4 regions of the Cupriavidus sp. 86D6 genome follow, and region 1 is predicted to be linked to each of the others. Evidence: predicted binding sites of a transcription regulator. Region 1 holds the regulator's gene; each other region holds the start of a gene.
What was found. Region 1 encodes LexA, which represses DNA repair genes until DNA is damaged. Its sites were predicted from a motif close to ACTGTATNNNNATACAGT; they were not measured.
Positions count from the first base shown of each region.

Region 1 (4,744 bases):
ACTTCGAATTCGGCGATGGCGGTTTGCGTAGCACGGCGAGCGCGCTTGGTCGGGATCAGGAAGTTACGTGCGTAACCGTCCTTCACGCGAACGATGTCGCCCAGGTTGCCCAGGTTGATGACTTTTTCCAGCAGAATGACTTGCATCGTGTATTTCTCCTTGCGGTCCCGGGACTATCAGTTCTTGTGCAGGTCGGTGTACGGCATCAGCGCCAGGAAGCGGGCGCGCTTGATGGCCGTATCCAGCTGACGCTGATAGTGCGCCTTGGTACCGGTCAGACGAGCCGGCGTGATCTTGCCGTTGTCGCCGATGAAGTCCTTCAGCGTGTCCAGATCCTTGTAGTCGATCTGTTCGACGCCAGCCACGGTGAAGCGGCAGAAGCGCTTGCGCTTGAACAGCGGGTTCTGTTGCTGGAAGCGCTTCTTGTTCTTGTTGTCACGTTTGACGAATGCCATGATTCAATCCTTTTCGAATGCTTTACATCGAGTGATGTGAAAGACCAGTGTCTTGCTGTTGCGGTGCTTGCGGGCCAGAAAGCCTTCGCAGTCGAGCAGCGTGCCGAGCGGCATGCGCTCGAGCCGCTGGCCAATCGGGCCGATGCCCATGGCCACCACTGCGAATTCCACCTGCCTGGGCGTTTCCGCCTCCATCACCTCGCCGGCATGCTGCAGGATGCAGTTGACGACAGGGATGCCGGCTGGCGTATAGCGCAGCGTATCTCGCTCGGCGAGCGTGGCGGTCAGCCGAAGCTGGTTCACCGCGACACAGCAGTCCGCACTCAGGCGGCCTGGCCTTCCGTGGTCGTTTGCGCGGCCTTGCGGGCTTCTTCGCGCTGCACTTCCTTCATCATCGGCGACGGCGCGGTTTCAGCCTTCTTGGTCTGGACGATCAGGTGACGCAGCACGGCGTCATTGAACTTGAACGCGTGCTCGAGTTCAGCCAGCGTGTCCTTGCCGCATTCGATGTTCAGACAAACGTAGTGAGCCTTGGCCAGCTTCTGGATCATGTAGGCCATCTGACGACGACCCCAGTCTTCCACGCGATGGATCTGGCCATTTTGCGACGTGACGAGCTGCTTGTAACGCTCGATCATCGCCGGCACTTGTTCGCTTTGGTCCGGATGGACGATAAATACGATTTCGTAATGACGCATTGACGCTCCTTTTGGGATGAGCCACCCGGGCGTCACGTCCGGTGCGGCAAGGTTGAATAGCCGGCGAGTATAGCCCGGAAACCCGGGAATCCGCAAGGTACGCGGTGCAGGCGGCTCAGCAGGCGGCAAAAAGCGACTGCAGGCGCCCGGCATCGACGCCGAGCGCGGGGTCGGCTGCCAGCGCCACCAGCAGCAGCACGCGCGCCTTGTAAGGGTTGAGGTCGGCCGCCGACGCAAACAGGCCAGCCCCCGCCGCCGGCCGCGCCGGAATCGACACATGGCCGGCGCCAGTACGTGAACTGCGCACCACTGCCACACCAGCCGCCGCCGCATCGGCCAACGCCGCCACCAGGGTTTCGTGGACCGAGCCATTGCCGGTGGCGGCCACGACCAGCCCCTTCACACCAGCCGACACCAGTGCATCCACGGCCACCCTGCCCGGCTGGGCATGGCTGACCACGATCTCCACCATCGGCCAGGCCGACGGCACCGGCAAGCACGGCGCCTCCCGCCGGGACGGCGTACGCGTGAATCGAATATAGGCGTCCTGCACGTAGCCGACCGGACCGGCATTCGGCGAGACAAAGGCATCGACGGCGGACGTATGCGCCTTGGTCACGTCGCGCCCGGCGTGGATCTGCTGGTTCAGCACCACCAGCACAGCCAGGCCCCGCGCGTCCGGATGGGCCGCGACGCGCACCGCATCGAGCAGGTTCAGCGGGCCATCCGCCGACAGCGACGTTGCCGGGCGCATCGCCGCAGTGATGATCACCGGCACGGGACACGGCTGCGTCAGGTGCAAAAACATCGCCGTTTCTTCAAGCGTATCGGTGCCGTGCGTAATCACGATGCCGGCCACGTCCGATTGGCCGGACCAGTACGCCACCCGCGCCGCCAGCTGCTGCCAGAGACCGAACGTCATGTCCTTGCTGTCGACCTGCGCCACCTGCTCGGCCTCCACGCGCGCGACATCGGCCAGCGCGGGCACGGCCTGGACCAGTTGCGACACCGGCACGGTAGCCGCCTGGTACTGGGCACTGCTGGCGGGGTCGCCGGACGATCCGGCAATGGTGCCGCCGGTGGCAAGCACGACGACACGGGGCAACGATGAGGAAGACGCTGACATGTAAATAGGCTGACTGAGGGGGCTGGCCGGGCGGGCGCGGCCCGGGATCTGGCCGACGATTGTAACTGCCACCCCGCCCCAGCGCCCCCTTGGCAAACCCGCGAAGCCACCGGTGCCGCCGTCGCCCATGTAGAGCCCACTGCGCAAATTGTGCTTGCACTTCACACGATACTGTATAAAATCACAGCATACTGTTTAAACATACAGTGCTTCGGCACGAGAGACCGGCGAACCATGGCGACCCTGACACCCCGGCAGCAGCAGATTTTCGATCTGATCCGCGACACGATCCGCAACACGGGCTTCCCGCCCACGCGCGCAGAGATCGCCGCCGAGTTTGGTTTTTCCTCGCCCAATTCGGCCGAGGAACATCTGCGGGCGCTGGCACGCAAGGGCGTCATCGAACTGACCCCCGGCGCATCGCGCGGCATCCGGCTCAAGGTGGCACGCAGCGATTCGGAACGTTCCGACCAGTTCTCGCTGCCAATGGCAGGCGTGCTGCAGTTGACGCTGCCGCTGGTCGGTCGCGTCGCTGCGGGCAGCCCGATCCTTGCCGCAGAACATATCGACCGTCAGTACCAGGTGGATGCATCGGTCTTCGACGAGCGTCCGGACTACCTGCTGCGCGTACGCGGCCTGAGTATGCGCGACGCCGGCATTCTCGATGGCGACCTGCTGGCCGTGAAGAAAGCCAGCGAGGCAGCCAACGGCAAGATCGTCGTAGCCCGCCTGGGCGAGGACGTCACGGTCAAGCGCCTGAAGAAACGCGGCGACACGATCGAACTGATCGCAGAAAACCCCGATTTCCAGAACATCGTGCTCCATTCGGGCCGCGACGAGTTCTCCCTTGAAGGTATCGCTGTCGGCCTGATCCGATCGTCAGGCTTCTAGCGTGATCGGAGGCGCCTGACAGCGACTCCGGCTCCCGAGACTTAGGCAGCACGGCCGTCTGCCCTGGTCACCCGCTTTGCTTTGCCCATGCCGCCCCGTCCTTGCTGGACGACGGGCGCGGACCACTGCTGTCGCAAATTACGAGGTGTTGCCATGCTGCAATCGAATCCCATCGCTTCCCGCCGCCCGGTCAAGCCGGTCCCGTTCCGGCAAATCAAGGGCGTCCGCGTCTACCAGGGCGCGCAACGTCGCACGATGGTCGGCAACATGGCAGCCATCTGCCGCATGCTGGAACTGGCAGAACCGACCACGAAACTGCTCGATTGAAATCTGGCCGCGTGCCACGCGGATCAGCGCGCAACCGCATCACTGCGCATTCGCGTCATGCGCAGAACCGGACCTTGTCGACCCCGCCAACGTCCGGTTTTTTTCGCCCATCGACCGGCTTCGCCTTGGCGTATGCGATCGCAATCGGATGCTGTCAGGTCGGTTGCACCAGGCGGAAGGGATGGTGGGAAGGGATGCGTGCAAAGCAAAACAGCCGCTTGACTAAGCGGCTGTTTTGCAAGGGAATTCTTTGGGGTGGCTGATGGGACTCGAACCCACGACGACAGGAATCACAATCCTGGACTCTACCAACTGAGCTACAGCCACCGTAGAGATTTTTCGTTGACCGTTGTGTCGATCAGCGAAGAACAAGACTATACAAGCATTCTCTGCTGATGGCTAGTATTCCGCACAAAAAAATTTCGGATTCGCTGGCGGATGGCTTCCGGACTTCATCGGGGGCCCACCCACTTCGCTTCCAGCAGCACGGCTTCCTTGATCGCAGCGATGATCTCTGCCTCGCTCGGAAAAAGTCCAAGCAAGCGTTTCGACTTGCCATTCAGGACGTCGCGCTGCAACGCCTTGCCGGCGTCGATCGATGTGCCTGGGTGCCAGCAATAGCGCGCAGTCCATTTGCCGTCCTGCAGTTGCTCGGCTACCCAGATCACCCGGTAGTCCTCGAAGACTTCACCGAATGGTTCTTCCGCTTCCATTTCGTTTCCTCAGGGCTCGCTTCCGATTCACTGGCTTCGACATTCCCCGTCACACCGCTCGAACCGGCCAGCCCAACTGCTTTTCCCCCACTTGGCGCCGCATCCGTGAAGATACGACTCCCACGCCATGCCGGCTAATGTCGCGGCATTTTTCAGCGCATCGTAACATGACCTACGCGCCGCTCGACAGGGCATGTCTTAACAATAGCCCGAGCTTGACGTATCGGCCTGCCCTTCAAAAGCGGAGGTCTTGCCCCACCACGGCAGGGTTCTGTCGCAAATAATGCTGTTGGATACTCTTCCCCGAGGGACATTGACCCCCTCGACATTCCCGACAGGCGATCACTCCCGACGAGCATCGCCTGCTTTTTTTTGGTGTTCAGGTACGCCACGGTTTTATGCGCGATTCGTGCATGGCGCGACCCACGAAAAAAAAGAGCCCGCTCGCAAGCGGACTCTTAAATTAGCGATCTCAATGCCCTGAAGGCACATTCAATGTAGACCCCGAACGCACGGCGCACCATCCGGGCAAAC
Region 1 covers NZ_JBYPSB010000001.1:1,028,003-1,032,746, reverse strand. Annotated here, with positions in the region: gene rplI (50S ribosomal protein L9) at 1-146, opposite strand, end outside; gene rpsR (30S ribosomal protein S18) at 177-455, opposite strand; gene priB (primosomal replication protein N) at 459-758, opposite strand; gene rpsF (30S ribosomal protein S6) at 779-1,153, opposite strand; gene AC3G88_RS04720 (asparaginase) at 1,269-2,279, opposite strand; gene lexA (transcriptional repressor LexA) at 2,514-3,170, shown strand; gene AC3G88_RS04710 (hypothetical protein) at 3,324-3,497, shown strand; tRNA gene AC3G88_RS04705 (tRNA-His) at 3,749-3,824, opposite strand; gene AC3G88_RS04700 (hypothetical protein) at 3,950-4,210, opposite strand.

Region 2 (4,744 bases), on a different contig from region 1:
TGCGGCGGTGGTACGCCTGCCGGAGGAGTTCCGCGGCAACGTGCAGGCCATCCGCCAGTTGCTGGTGCAGGCGCCCGATGGCGTGCAGGTGCCGCTGCAGAGCGTGGCGAAGATCGAGGTCAGCGATGGCCCGGCGCAGATCAGCCGCGAAATGGCCAAGCGCCGCGTGGTGGTGATGATCAACGTGAAGGACCGCGACCTGGGTGGCTTCGTGGCCGAACTGCAGTCCGCCACGGAGGCCAGGGTCAAGCTGCCGGAGGGCTACTACTACGAGTGGGGCGGCCAGTTCCAGAACATGGAGCGCGCCATGGGCCACCTGAAGCTGATCGTGCCGATCACCATTGCAGCGATCTTCTTCCTGCTGTTCCTGCTGTTCAACTCGCTGCGTTTTGCCACGCTGATCATCACGGTGCTGCCGTTTGCATCGATCGGCGGCATCATCGGGCTGTTCGTCACCGGCGAATACCTGTCTGTGCCGGCCTCGGTGGGCTTTATCGCGCTGTGGGGCATGGCGGTGCTGAACGGGGTGGTGCTGGTGTCGTACATCCGCACGCTCCGCGAGTCGGGCATGTCGCTGCGCAATGCCGTGGTGCGCGGCGCCACCCAGCGATTCCGGCCGGTGATGATGACCGCCACCATTGCCATGCTGGGCCTGGTGCCGTTCCTGTTCTCGGACGGCCCGGGCTCGGAGGTGCAGCGGCCGCTGGCCGTGGTGGTGATCGGCGGGCTGATTACGTCGACGCTGCTGACGCTGGTGATGGTGCCCACGCTGTACCGCTGGTTCGACGACCGCAAGCCCGAACCGCGCGACATGTCCGTGTAATGGCGTGAGCGCGTAAGAGACGTAAGGGATTTTCGCCGCAGTACAATGGCAACCGGCCGGCATGCATCGCGCGTGCCGGCCGTTTTCGTTCTGGAGTACACACCTGTGACAACACACCTGCGCCGCAAGCTCGTGCGGGCCCTGGCCTGCGTGGCCATCGGACTGCCGATGGTGGCAGCCGCCGCCGATGCACCGGTCAATATCGAAATGGGTCAGCGTGGCGGCAGGCCGGAAGCGCCCGAGGCGCCAGTGGCCTGCATGGAGGCTGTCAAGGCCAGGCTGCCGAACCCCGACAAGTTCCGGTGGGTGCAAGGCACCTCGCGCCGCGTGGCGGAGGATGTCTACAGCGTGGTGGGCAGCATCGAATTCGTGAACCAGGCCGGCGAGGCGCGCAAGGGCGAAGCCCAGTGCGACGTGATGCGCGCGCCGGGCAACCAGTTCATCGTGCCGAAGGTTCGCCTGCCGCAGTAATAGGCAGGCAGCGGGCGGTCACCCGACTCGGGCGGCCACACCGACGCTGAACGCCGTCTCACGCGCCTTCCATCACCCCAAGTGATGTGAGCGCCTCAAGATTAAGTTTTTGTCATGCTGCCACACCGATGTGGACATCGTTCTGATCATCTCCTAGGATTTGTGTACGCTGTACACAAGACGGCGATATCGATCTGAACTTATCCACCGGAGACTTAAGCATGCAAGTCGAAATCACCAAGGAACACCGCTGGCTGCACCGGCTGGTAGGCAACTGGACAGCCGAAGGCGAAGCCCAGATGGGCCCCGAAGGCCCGGCCGAGAAGTGGAAGATTCCCGAGCAGGTCAGCAAGGTTGGCGACACCTGGGTGCAGACCCGCTCCGAAGGCGAATTCCCCGGCTGCGGGCCGGCCGTGACGGTCATGACGCTGGGCTACGACCCCGCCCGCCGGCACTTCGTGGGTACCTTCATTGGTTCGATGATGACCCACATGTGGGTCTACGAGGGCGACCTGGAAGCCGACGGCAACACGCTGACCCTGCGCGCCGATGGTCCGGCGTTCGGCCCGGATGGCACCGTGGTGCCGGGCAAGATGGCGAAGTATCGCGATGTGATGGCGTTTCAGGACGACGACAACCGCACGCTGACGTCATTCATGCAGACCGACAACGGCGAGTGGGTCCAGATCATGCAGGCGCGCTACCGGCGGGCCAGGTAGTCGAGACACCCCGTCGTGGCGGCGCCGCCGGTCCTCCGGCGGCGTGCCTGCATCAGGCCCGGTCCAGCTCGTTGCTGTTCCACCAGGCTTCCAGCAGCGGCTGGAAGCGGTCGTCGGGGGCTGGCGGAGTTCGCGTGCTCTTGCGCGCCGGCGGCAACTGGCGTCCGGTCAGCTGATAGAAGACGGCGGCGGGCGGCGTGCCGGGGCCGTAGGGCACATGGTCGATCACGCTCATCTGCCGCGCGGCCTTCAGGGCGCGCGTGGTCTCCTCGGCGGACAGGCCGCAGGCGTCGGCCAGCCCGTCACGGCGCACCGGGCCCTGACGCTGCAAACCTTCGATCAGCAGATGCACGCATTCGCGCGTATTCCTTTTCATGCCGCGCATTTTTCCGCACTGCCTGACACTTCACAATGACACTTGACACTTGTTTGCAATCGTCCACCCGGAAGTGTGGCAAGGACGCAAAAATCACTTCGTAAGCGTCGATTCAGGCACTTGAATAGCGTACCCCTTGCGCCGGCCCTGATACTGTATAAACATACAGTATTCGACGAATTCCTATGTCCGCGCCGACTGCGCGTGGGCCGACAACCCGATCATGACCCCCGTCCCGCATGGGCAGCCTTCGCTTCTGGCAGAGGACCCTGCGCCCCCATCCTCCCCGCTGGCCGAGCCGCCCCGCGAATCGGTGCGCGAACTCGAACAGCGGTATCCCGGCCTGTGGCGCGCGGGCCAGTTGGGCCGTGCCGGCCGGCTGCCCGTCTGTCCGACCGGCTATGACGCGCTGACCGCCGAGTTGCCGGGCGGCGGCTGGCCGGCCGGTGCGGTGACGGAACTGCTGCTGACGCAGGACGGCGCGGGCGAGTTGCGCCTGCTGATGCCGGCGCTGCGCATGCTGGCGGCCGGCGGGCGGCGCATCGCGCTGGTCAATCCGCCTTACCTGCCGAATGCTGGCGGACTGGCGGGCGGATTGGACGATGACCGCCTGCCCGCACGGCAGCTCTACTGGGTGCGCCCGCCGGTGGCCGCCACGATGGCCTCGCAGCGCACGGACATGCTCTGGGCGGCCGAGCAGATGCTGCGCAGCCAGGCGTTCGGCGCGGTGCTGGTGTGGCTGGCGGGCGCGCGGCCCGAGGCGCTGCGGCGCCTGCAGGTGCTGGCGCAGGCTGGCGATACCGTGGTGTGGGTGCTGCGGCCCATGCGGGTGCTGCACGACTCGTCGCCGGCGGTGCTGCGGCTGGCGCTGTCGCCGCAGCCGGGCAACCTGATGTCGATCACCTTCCACAAGCGGCGCGGCCCGGTGCGCGACACGCCGTTGCTGTTGCCCCTCGAAGGCATGGCCCATGTGCCCCGGCGCACGGGCATGCCTGCCGTTCCCACGCCCGCCGTCGCGGCGGGTCTCGATCCGATTGCCCATGACGTACTGGATCGCGGTGCATCTGCCGCGCCTGCCGCTGGACGCGCTGCAGCCGAGCTGGCCTGAGCCCGCCGGCACCCCCGCCGCGCATGGCAACGGTACGCTGCAGCAACTGCCGGTGGCCGTGATGGCGCACGAGCGCGTGGTGCTGGCCAATGGCCCGGCCGCGGCGCTGGGCGTGTGCTACGGCATGCGGCGCGGCGGCGTGCAGGCGTTGTCGGCCGATGTGGTGCAGCTTGAACGCGATCCGGCCGCCGAGACCGGTCTGGTGACATCCGTGGCGCTGACGCTGTTGCATTTCACGCCGGCCGTGACGATCGACCCGGAACCCGAATCGGCCACGGTGATGCTCGACGTCACGGCCAGCCTGCGGCTGTTCGGCGGGCATCGTGCGCTGTGCCGGGCGATCCGCGCCCGCGTGCGGCAACTGGGCACGTTCGTGCAGGTTGGCAGCGGCACCACGGCGCAGGGCGCGGCATGGCTGGCGCGCCAGCCGCTGCGCAAGACGCCGCGCGGCATCGTCCGGCCGGCCCGGCGCGCGGTGCAGGCGCCGCGCATGATGCGCCTGCTGGACCGCCTGCCCGTGACCTGCCTGCAGGCGTACACCGATCCGGACTGGCTCGAAGGCGTGGGCTGCCATACGCTTGGACAGGTGCGGCAGCTGCCGCGCGCGGGTTTGTCGCGCCGTATCGGCACCGAACTGCTGGCGCGGCTGGACCAGGCCTATGGCAACGCCCCTTCGGGCTTTGCATGGTTCGAAGCGCCGCCCGCGTTTGCACAACGCATGGAGCTGCCGGGCCGCATCGAATCGGCCGAAGGCGTGCTGGCCGGGGCGCAGCGGCTGCTGCTGGCGCTGTCGGGCTGGCTGGCGGCGCAGCAGGCCGGCGTGACGCGCTGCGTGCTGGTGCTGGAGCACGAACGCTACCGGCTGGGTGAGGACACCGACAGCACGCCGGTGCCGCTGGCGCTGGCGCAGCCGAGCCGCGACCCCGTGCATCTGTCGAAGCTGCTGCGCGAGAAGCTCGACAAGGTGCGTTTTCATGCGCCCGTAGGCGGCCTGGGACTGCGCGTGGAGACGATGGAAACCTGCGTGCCGCAGAGCGATTCGCTGTTTCCGGAGCCCGGCGCCGAACCGGCCGAGCTGGGCCGGCTGATCGATACGCTGGTTGCCCGGCTGGGCCGCGACAACGTGCTGCAGCCACAGCCGCTGGCCGACCATCGTCCCGAGCGCGCCAACCAGTGGTGCCCGGTGGGCGAGACGCCCGCGCGCGCGCCGGCCACGGGCGCCTTGCCGCCGGAGCGGCCGCTCTGGC
Region 2 covers NZ_JBYPSB010000003.1:208,175-212,918, forward strand. Annotated here, with positions in the region: gene AC3G88_RS09950 (efflux RND transporter permease subunit) at 1-823, shown strand, start outside; gene AC3G88_RS09955 (DUF2880 domain-containing protein) at 929-1,294, shown strand; gene AC3G88_RS09960 (DUF1579 domain-containing protein) at 1,516-2,013, shown strand; gene AC3G88_RS09965 (hypothetical protein) at 2,066-2,389, opposite strand; gene imuA (translesion DNA synthesis-associated protein ImuA) at 2,613-3,497, shown strand; gene AC3G88_RS09975 (Y-family DNA polymerase) at 3,430-4,744, shown strand, end outside.
Region 2: imuA (translesion DNA synthesis-associated protein ImuA) is a predicted target of LexA. The motif match lies at 2,542-2,559, and genes of this name have one in related genera.

Region 3 (4,744 bases), on a different contig from region 1:
GCCCCGGATGATCTTGCCGATCACGCTCCGCGAGAAGCCCCGGGCCATCATGAACCGGATCTGCTTGGCCCGCGCTTCGGGTGAATCAGGCGGCACACCAAACCGCTTGCGCCACACCTCGGCGGCCCGCTCCACTTCTGTATCGCGCAGCCGGTCCTGGAGTTCCCGCAGTTGGTCGTTGCCAAGCTGGTGGGTCTTCGCCTCCTGCATCACGCGCGCCGCGCCATACCGGCCGGCGCGCCGGTGGACCAGGCTATCGACGAAGCGATCATTCGACAGCCAGTTTTCGCGCTCCAGCGCATCGAGCAAGGCCTCCACTTCTTCGGCCGATTCGGCATGGGGCGCCAGCTTGCGCGCCAGTTCGACGCGACTGTGCTCGCGGCGCGAGAGATAGCCAACGGCGCGGGCCTTGAGGGAAAGCGGGGGACGGGTTCCGGCCATCAGGAATCAGGAGAGCGTTTGGGGGGCAAGGAGGGGACGAAAAACAAAAAAGCCGCCGCACTGTCATGCGACGGCTTGTTGTTGCCGGCAGGCGTCAACCTCAGTCTTCGATCTCGGCCGGCGCGCCCAGCGCGGTGTTCGTCGGGGCCACGCCCAGCGCCGCACGCACCTTGTTTTCGATCTCGGCGGCGATGTCCGGATTCTCGCGCAGGTATTCACGCGCGTTGTCCTTGCCCTGGCCGATCTTGTCGCCGTTGTAGCTGTACCACGCGCCCGACTTTTCGACGATCTTGGCGTCCACGCCCAGGTCGATGATCTCGCCCTGGCGCGAGATCCCCTGGCCGTAGAGGATGTCGAAGAACGCCTCGCGGAACGGCGGCGAAACCTTGTTCTTGACGACCTTGACCTTGGTCTCGTTGCCGACCACTTCGTCGCCCTTCTTGATCGAGCCGATACGGCGGATGTCCAGACGCACCGAGGCGTAGAACTTCAGCGCGTTACCGCCGGTCGTGGTTTCAGGCGACCCAAACATCACACCGATCTTCATGCGGATCTGGTTGATGAAGATCACCAGGCAGTTGGTACGCTTGATGGTGCCGGTCAGCTTGCGCAGTGCCTGGCTCATCAGGCGGGCCTGCAGACCCGGCAGCGAATCGCCCATCTCGCCTTCGATTTCGGCCTTCGGCACCAGCGCGGCCACCGAGTCGATCACGATCAGGTCGATCGAGCCCGAGCGCACCAGCGCGTCGGTGATTTCCAGAGCCTGCTCGCCGGTGTCGGGCTGGGAGATCAGCAGGTTGCCCACGTCCACGCCGAGCTTGCCCGCGTACTGCACGTCCAGCGCGTGTTCCGCGTCGATGAACGCGCAGGTGCCGCCCAGCTTCTGCATTTCGGCGACGACCTGCAGCGTCAGCGTGGTCTTGCCCGACGATTCCGGACCATAGATCTCGACCACGCGGCCGCGCGGCAGGCCGCCGACGCCCAGCGCGATGTCCAGGCCCAGCGATCCGGTGGACACCACCTGGATATCCTTTTCGACGTCGCCATCGCCCAGGCGCATGATCGAGCCCTTGCCGAACTGCTTTTCGATCTGGGAGAGCGCGGCGGCAAGCGCCTTCTGCTTCTCAGCACTTACGCCGGCGCCGGCCTTCTTGTCGTCCATGGTCGTCCTTCAGTCAATGGGTGGTCAATTGGTGTATAAATAGGCCGCATGCGGCGTGGCGCCTGCTTTTCAAGCCTTTTCCGATGGATTTCGGGCGGCTTTCGAAGGCTTTTGGCGCCTGGACTCGCCAGTCCCGGCCCTGCGCAGTCCCTTCCGGGACGACTCGCGCGGAATGTCGGGTACTGTATAAAAAAACAGTATGCTTGGCAAGCCCCACCGGCACCGCAAACCGGCTGCGGGCGATGCAGCACAAAAAAGGTGACAAGGGTGGAGACAAACCATGCGGATTCTGATCGCCGAAGATGACGACGTGCTGGCAGACGGCCTGACACGGTCGTTGCGCCATTCCGGCTATGCCGTCGATCACGTCGCCAATGGCGTGGAAGCCGACTCGGCCCTTTCCACGCAGAGTTTCGACCTGCTGATCCTGGACCTTGGCCTGCCCCGCATGCCCGGGCTGGAGGTGCTCAAGCGGCTGCGTGCGCGCGGCGCGATGCTGCCCGTGATGATCCTGACCGCGGCCGACGGCGTGGACGAGCGCGTTAAGGGGCTGGACCTGGGCGCCGACGACTACATGGCCAAGCCCTTCGCGCTGTCCGAGCTGGAGGCACGCGTGCGTGCGCTGGTGCGGCGCGGCGCCGGCGGGGGCGCCACGCTGATGCGCCACGGCCCGCTGGCCTTCGACCAGGTCGGCCGCATCGCCTTCCTGAACGACCAGATGCTGGACCTGTCGGCGCGCGAGATCGGCCTGCTCGAAATCCTGCTCACGCGCAGCGGCCGGCTGGTGTCGAAGGAACAGCTTGTCGACCACCTGTGCGAATGGGGCGAGGAAGTCAGCAACAACGCCATCGAAGTCTACGTGCACCGCCTGCGCAAGAAGATCGAGGTGGGCGGCATCCGCATTGCCACCGTGCGCGGCCTGGGCTATTGCCTGGAGAAATTCCAGCCGGCCATGGCCACCCACGGCTGACGCAAACCGCCCATGAGCCTGCTGCGCCTGCCCTGGCGACGCCATCCCGCCGCAGGCGCCGCCCCGCTGCCCGAGGCCGCGCGCCCCACGCTGGCCGACGCCGCCGCCGAGGATTCGGCGCTGGCGGACGCCCTGCCCCATCTCGAGGAAACCTCGGCCCATCCCGCCCCGCGATCGCTATTCGGCGAGATCCTGGACTGGATGCTGGCGCCGCTGCTGCTGCTCTGGCCGATGAGCATCGCGGTCACGTACCTGGTGGCCAAGTCGATCGCCAACGGACCGTTCGACCGGGCGCTGGAGGCCAGCGCCATCGTGCTGTCGCAGCAGGTGCGCGAAGTAAACGGACGCGTGACGCTGCAGCTGCCGCTGTCGGCGCGCGAGATCCTGCGCGCCGACGAGACCGACAACATCTATTACCAGGTGGTGGGCAAGCGCGGCGAGTACGTGGCCGGCGACCACGACCTGCCGCTGCCGTCCGAAGAGGAACAGGGCCATGCCGGGCTGGTGTCGATGCGCGACGACCGCGTGGCCGGTAACGATGTGCGCGTGGCTTATACCTATGTCGATCTGAAAAACGTCGGCGGCAACCAGCCGGTGCTGGTGCAGGTGGCCGAGACACTGGACAAGCGTGCCCGGCTGGCCAACGAGATCATCAAGGGGGTGATCCTGCCGCAGTTCGTGATCCTGCCGCTGGCCGTGGTGCTGGTGTGGTTCGGGCTCACGCGCGGGCTGGCGCCGCTGACGGCCATCCAGCAGCGCATCCGCTCGCGCAACCCTGGCGATACGAGCCCGATCGACGAACGCGCGGCGCCGCAGGAGATCACGCCGCTGGTGGCGTCGTTCAACGACCTGCTGGCCCAGCTCGACCAGTCCGTGCAGACACAGAAGCGTTTCATTGCCGATGCCGCGCACCAGATGAAGACCCCGCTGGCGGGCCTGCGCATGCAGGCCGAACTGGCGCAGCGCGAGCAGTCGCCCGAGGAACTGCGGCGGTCGCTGGCGCAGATCGCCGGCAGTTCGGAGCGCACGGCGCACCTGGTGACGCAGCTGCTGTCGCTGGCGCGCATGGAAAACCTGGCCGGCGCCGGCGGCATGGCGCCGCTGGACCTTGCCGCACTGGCTCGCGACGTGGTCAAGGACTGGCTGCCGCAGGCATGGGCCCGCAATATCGACCTGGGGCTGGAAGCCGACGATCACCCGGTCATGATCACCGGCAACCGCCTGATGCTGACCGAAATGCTCAACAACCTCGTGGACAACGCCATCCGCTACACGCCGGCCGGCGGCCATGCCACCGTGCGCGTGGCCAGCGACGCCTTCGAGCCGTTCGCGTACCTGGACGTGGAAGACACCGGGCCGGGCATCGCGCCGGCCGAGCGCGAACGGGTGATGGAACGCTTCTATCGGGTGCTGGGCACCAACACCGAGGGCAGCGGGCTGGGGCTGGCCATCGTGCGCGAGATCGTGCAGCAGCATGGCGGCGAAGTCGCCATCGACGACAACGTGTACCAGGCGTCCCCGCGGCTGGCCGGCGCGCGCCTGCGCATCACGCTGCGCCGGCTCGCCCCCGACGAGAATCCGGCATGAGCAGGAAAACGCCCCGCGACCGGATGACGCCCCTCGAACGGCGCGCCTGGCACCACAACGTGCGATGGATCGTGGGGCTGCTGGCGGCCTGGTTCCTGATCACGTTCGGCGTGAGCTGGTTCGCGCGCGAACTGCGCTTCGATTTCATGGGCTGGCCCTTTTCGTTCTGGATGGCCGCGCAGGGATCGCTGATTCTTTACGTGCTGATGGCCGCGCTGTACGCCTGGCGCATGAATCGCGCCGACGACGAGATGCATGCCCGCGAGCACGAACTGGCCCGCACGGACGCCGGCATCGACGCCGGCATCGAAACCCATCCGGCGCCCCCCGCCGAACCTGACGACGCCGGCGGAAAACCGCGCCACGCCCCCTTCTAAGGGTTTCCTCTTGGGCCGCGCCCTTTGCTGCGGCGCAAGACGGCGTCCCGGCCCGCCAGCGGGCGCCCCGCGCCCCGAATGCCTCGCAATGCAGCACGCGCCGGGCCGCGCATCGGCCCGGTTTGCCTAGCGTATACCCCGACCGATTCCAGCCGGTTTGCCCCGGATCTGTCAGAACTCAGTAAGTTTCGCCTCCCACAATCGTTC
Region 3 covers NZ_JBYPSB010000002.1:180,841-185,584, reverse strand. Annotated here, with positions in the region: gene recX (recombination regulator RecX) at 1-441, opposite strand, end outside; gene recA (recombinase RecA) at 542-1,603, opposite strand; gene AC3G88_RS05900 (response regulator) at 1,884-2,573, shown strand; gene AC3G88_RS05895 (sensor histidine kinase) at 2,586-4,160, shown strand; gene AC3G88_RS05890 (DUF4212 domain-containing protein) at 4,157-4,537, shown strand.
Region 3: recA (recombinase RecA) is a predicted target of LexA. The motif match lies at 1,785-1,802, and genes of this name have one in related genera.

Region 4 (4,744 bases), on a different contig from region 1:
CGGGTACGGTCGCCGGTACGCTGGCAGGTGCGGCGGCAGGTGCTGCGGCAGGCACGGCGCCGGCCGCCACGGCGGAGGTCACCAGCTGGGTCGTGCTCTCCGCGATCATCGGCGGTGGCGCTACCGAAGTGCCTGTTTGCGCGCACGCGCTGAGCCCCCAGGCGGCCAGGACGACAAAAGTCAGGCGGCGACGGGCAAATGGGCGGGCGGGAGGCAGTACGGATTGCAGCATGGACACAACAGGGCCGGCGTGGAAGAACTCCGGAGGGAGGGCTCAGTTTTTAACAGGCGAACTTTTGGACCGCAAGCCGGGTTACAAAATCCCGCGATCGCGTCACAAAGCGTTGGAAATGCGTCCGGATTCCCACATTGCGGAAAGCGAAATGCACCGCATCGAAGCATGCCCGGGCGCCATGGCAAAACCGTTGCGGAAGTGCCGAATTCCTAGCGAAAACCCCCATCCCTGAGGGCATCCGTGCTGAAAACGCCACCGCTATAATCGTCCGACCTGTCTTCCGGGCAACGCATAACGGGTGCAAGGCAGTCACGCCTATATATCTATAAAAGAGGAGATGTCCATGGAACGTCGTTCCTTCCTGTTGAAGGCTTCGGCCGTAGCCGCCACGGGTGCACTTGCCGCCTGCGGCAAGGAAGAAAAGCCCGCGGCCCCGGCCGCATCGGCCAGCGCGCCGGGCGCACCCGCCGTGGTCGGCAGCAACCCGGCGGTGGAATGGCGCCTGGCGTCCAGCTTCCCGAAATCGCTCGACACCATCTATGGCGGGGCCGAACTGCTGAGCCAGCGCGTGAAGGAACTGACCGACGGCAAGTTCAACATCAAGGTGTTCGCCGCCGGTGAAATCGTGCCGGGCCTGCAGGTGCTGGACGCCGTGCAGAACCAGACCGTGCAGATCGGCCACACGGCCGGCTACTACTACTTCGGCAAGAATCCGACGCTGTGCTTCGACACGACCATCCCGTTCGGCCTGACCGCGCGCCAGCAGAACGCCTGGATGATGCAGGGCAACGGCATGAAGCTGATGCGCGAGTTCTTCAAGGAATACAACGTCGTCAACTTCATGGGCGGGAACACCTGCGCCCAGATGGGCGGCTGGTTCCGCAAGGAAATCAAGACCGTGGCCGACCTGCAGGGCCTGAAGTACCGCGTGGCCGGCTTTGCCGGCGTGGTGCTGGCCCGCCTGGGTGTGGTGCCCCAGCAGATTGCCGGCGGTGACATCTACCCGGCGCTGGAAAAGGGCACGATCGACGCGGCCGAATGGGTGGGCCCGTACGACGACGAAAAGCTCGGCTTCTACAAGGTGGCGCCGTACTACTACTACCCGGGCTGGTGGGAAGGCAGCGCGCAGCTGTCGTTCTACGCATCGCAACCCGAGTACGACAAGCTGCCGGCGCTCTACAAGCGCGCGCTGGAAACGGCGACTATCGAGGCGCACACCAACATGATGGCCAAGTACGACACCGTGAACCCGCAGGCGCTGGCCCGCCTGCTGGAAAGCGGCGTGAAGCTGCGTCCGTTCTCGAAGGAGATCATGGAAGCCTGCTTCAAGGCCACGCAGGAAGCGTACGCCGACGAAAGCGCCAAGAACCCGTCGTTCAAGAAGATCTACGACGATTGGCGCGTGTTCCGCAACAACGAGGCCGCCTGGTTCAACGTGGCCGAGCAGGCGTTCGCGCAGTTCAGCTACGCGCGCAAGCTGTAAGCGAACCGATGATTTGGCCATTCGGCCATTTCGCTCACGACAAGCCCGGCTCCGGCCGGGTTTTTTCATGGCGCCACGCGCCTGCCCACACCCCGGTAGAATCCGCCCCACAACCGGACTCTACCGGGAACATTCCCATGCAACTCGGCATCTTCTACGCCCTGCTGGCGTACATCATCTGGGGCCTGCTGCCCCTCTACATCAAGTCCCTGCACGGCGTGGCGCCGCTGGAAATCCTGCTGCACCGCATGGTGTGGTCGCTGGTATTCCTGGGGGCAATACTGTTGTGGCGCCGTCATTTCTGCTGGCTGCGCGACGTGGCGGCCAATCCGCGCCTGATCCTGAACTTCGCGGCCAGCGCGGGGCTGCTGTGCTGCAACTGGTTCCTCTATATCTGGGCGGTGTCGGCCGATCGCGTGGTCGATGCCAGCCTGGGCTATTTCATCAATCCGCTATTCAGTGTGCTGCTGGGGGTGCTGCTGCTGCACGAGCGGCTGCGGCCGGCCCAGTGGCTGTCGATCGCCATCGCGGCGGCCGGTGTGCTCTGGCTCACCTGGTCGGCCGGACAACTGCCGTGGATTGCGCTGGGCCTGGCGGCGTCGTTTGGCGGCTATGGGCTGCTGCGCAAGACCGGCGCGCTCGGTGCGCTCGAGGGCCTGTCGCTGGAAACGCTGATCCTGTTCCCGCTGGCCGCTGCGGCGCTGGGCTTCCTGCTCCTGACCGGGCACGACACCACGCGCAGCGCAGGCACGGGTACGCAGATCCTGTTGCTGCTGGCCGGCCCGCTCACGGCGGTGCCGCTGCTGTTCTTTGCCGCCGGCGCCCGTCGTATCCCGCTGTCGCTGCTCGGCCTGCTGCAATACGCCGGGCCCACCATCCAGCTGGTACTTGGCATCTGGCTCTACCACGAGCCGTTTCCGGCACAGAAGCAGATCGGCTATGCCCTGATCTGGATCTCGCTGGCAATCTACGCGGCCGAGGGTTTGCTGGTCACGCGTCTGAATGCGAAGCGATCCATCAGCACGAAAAATGAACCAGCTTAAAGAGCAGTCGCTTCTATCCGTTACGTGAATATACGTGGCAATCGCGCGCTATTCCGGAAACAACGTCGCCACACTATACTGTACGGATATACAGTATCGATCGCCTCTCCACGCTCATGCCCCCGAACGCTCCCCGGCGTATTGCCCATCTCGACATGGACGCGTTCTACGCTTCGGTGGAACTGCTGCGCTATCCGGACCTGCGTGGCCAGGCTGTCGTGATCGGCGGCGGCCGCAATGCGGTGCCCGAGGTACTACCCGACGGATCGCGCCGCTACGCCCGGCTGCGTGACTATGTGGGGCGGGGCGTGGTCACCACGTCCACCTACGAGGCCCGCGCCCTGGGTGTGTTCTCGGCCATGGGCATGATGAAGGCCGCCAAGCTGGCGCCCGACGCGATCCTGCTGCCGACCGACTTCGACGCCTACCGCCGCTACTCGGGACTCTTCAAGGCGGCCGTCCGAACATTCACCGGACAAATAGAAGATCGCGGGATCGACGAGATATATATCGATCTGAGTGATATAGAGGGCGAGCCGCACGAGGTAGCCCCCCGCATCAAGGCTGCGGTCCATGAAGCGACGGGCCTGACGTGTTCGATCTGCGTGGCCCCCAACAAGCTCCTGGCCAAGATCGGGTCCGAACTGGACAAGCCGGACGGACTGACCATCCTGACCCCGGCCGATATTCCCACGCGCATCTGGCCACTGCCGGCGCGCAAGGTCAACGGCATCGGCCCCAAGGCCGCGGAGAAGCTGCAGGCCATCGGCATCGACACCGTGGGAGACCTGGCCGAGGCCGACCTGGCGCTGCTGCAGGCGCACTTCGGCCGCAATTACGCGGGCTGGCTGGTGGAAGTGGCACATGGCCGCGACGACCGTCAGGTGGTGGTCAGTTCCGAACCCAAGTCGATGAGCCGCGAAACCACGTTCGAGCGCGACCTGCACCCGCGCACCGATCGCCCCGTGCTGTCGGAACAGTTCACCCGGCTGTGCATGCGCGTGGCCGACGACCTGCGCCGCAAGGGGTACGTGGGCCGGACGGTGGGCATCAAGCTGCGCTTTGACGATTTCCACACCGTGACGCGCGACCTGACCATGACCGCCCATACCGCCGATGGCGCGATGATCCGGCGCGGTGCCACCGAGTGCCTGAAGCGGATCCCGCTGGAGCGGCGCATCCGGCTGCTGGGCGTGCGCGTCAGCGCCCTGCTCCCGGCGGCCGAGCAAGGGGACGATCCCGCGCCGGTGCAAGAGGAATTCCGCTTCGACGACGAGGCGGAAGGCTGAACGGCCTTCCTCCAGGCGAATCGGGCCGATCCCAGGCCAAAAAACCCCCACGTCATACGGCCCTATCTATCTCCCGGTAGAATCGGCGGCTTCGACGGGCGCCCATCGAGAGCGCCACGCCCCACCTTCCGCCCACGCGCGCCCCATGACAACCGCCGCTCCCGCCCAACGTACCGCCGCCCCGGCCGCCTGGATCACGCCCCTGCTGGCCGTGGCCTGCGGCATGATCGTCGCCAACCTGTACTACGCACAGCCGCTGGTCGGACCGATTGCACGCGCGTTGCAGCTGTCGCCGGAAATTGCCGGCCTGATCGTCACGCTGATCCAGATCGGCTACTGCGTGGGCCTGCTGCTGCTGGTGCCGCTGGGCGATATCGTCGAAAACCGCAAGCTCGTGCTCACGCTGGTGGGCGGGTGCGCGGCGGCCCTGCTGGCGGCGGCGCTGGCCACGCATGCCAGCGTGTTCCTGGTGGCGGGCTGCGCGATTGGACTGTGCTCGGTGGCGGTGCAGGTGCTGGTGCCGTTCGCGGCGCACCTGGCCCCCGAGCATGCGCGCGGCCGTGCGGTCGGCAATGTCACCAGCGGACTGCTGATGGGCATCATGCTGGCGCGTCCGGTGTCGAGCCTGGTGTCAGACCTGTTCGGCTGGCACGCGATCTTCGCGGCGTCGGCCGTGGCGATGGTGCTGCTCGGC
Region 4 covers NZ_JBYPSB010000006.1:265,274-270,017, reverse strand. Annotated here, with positions in the region: gene AC3G88_RS16790 (carbohydrate porin) at 1-232, opposite strand, end outside; gene AC3G88_RS16785 (TRAP transporter substrate-binding protein) at 579-1,718, shown strand; gene rarD (EamA family transporter RarD) at 1,856-2,761, shown strand; gene dinB (DNA polymerase IV) at 2,878-4,050, shown strand; gene AC3G88_RS16770 (MFS transporter) at 4,196-4,744, shown strand, end outside.
Region 4: dinB (DNA polymerase IV) is a predicted target of LexA. The motif match lies at 2,839-2,856, and genes of this name have one in related genera.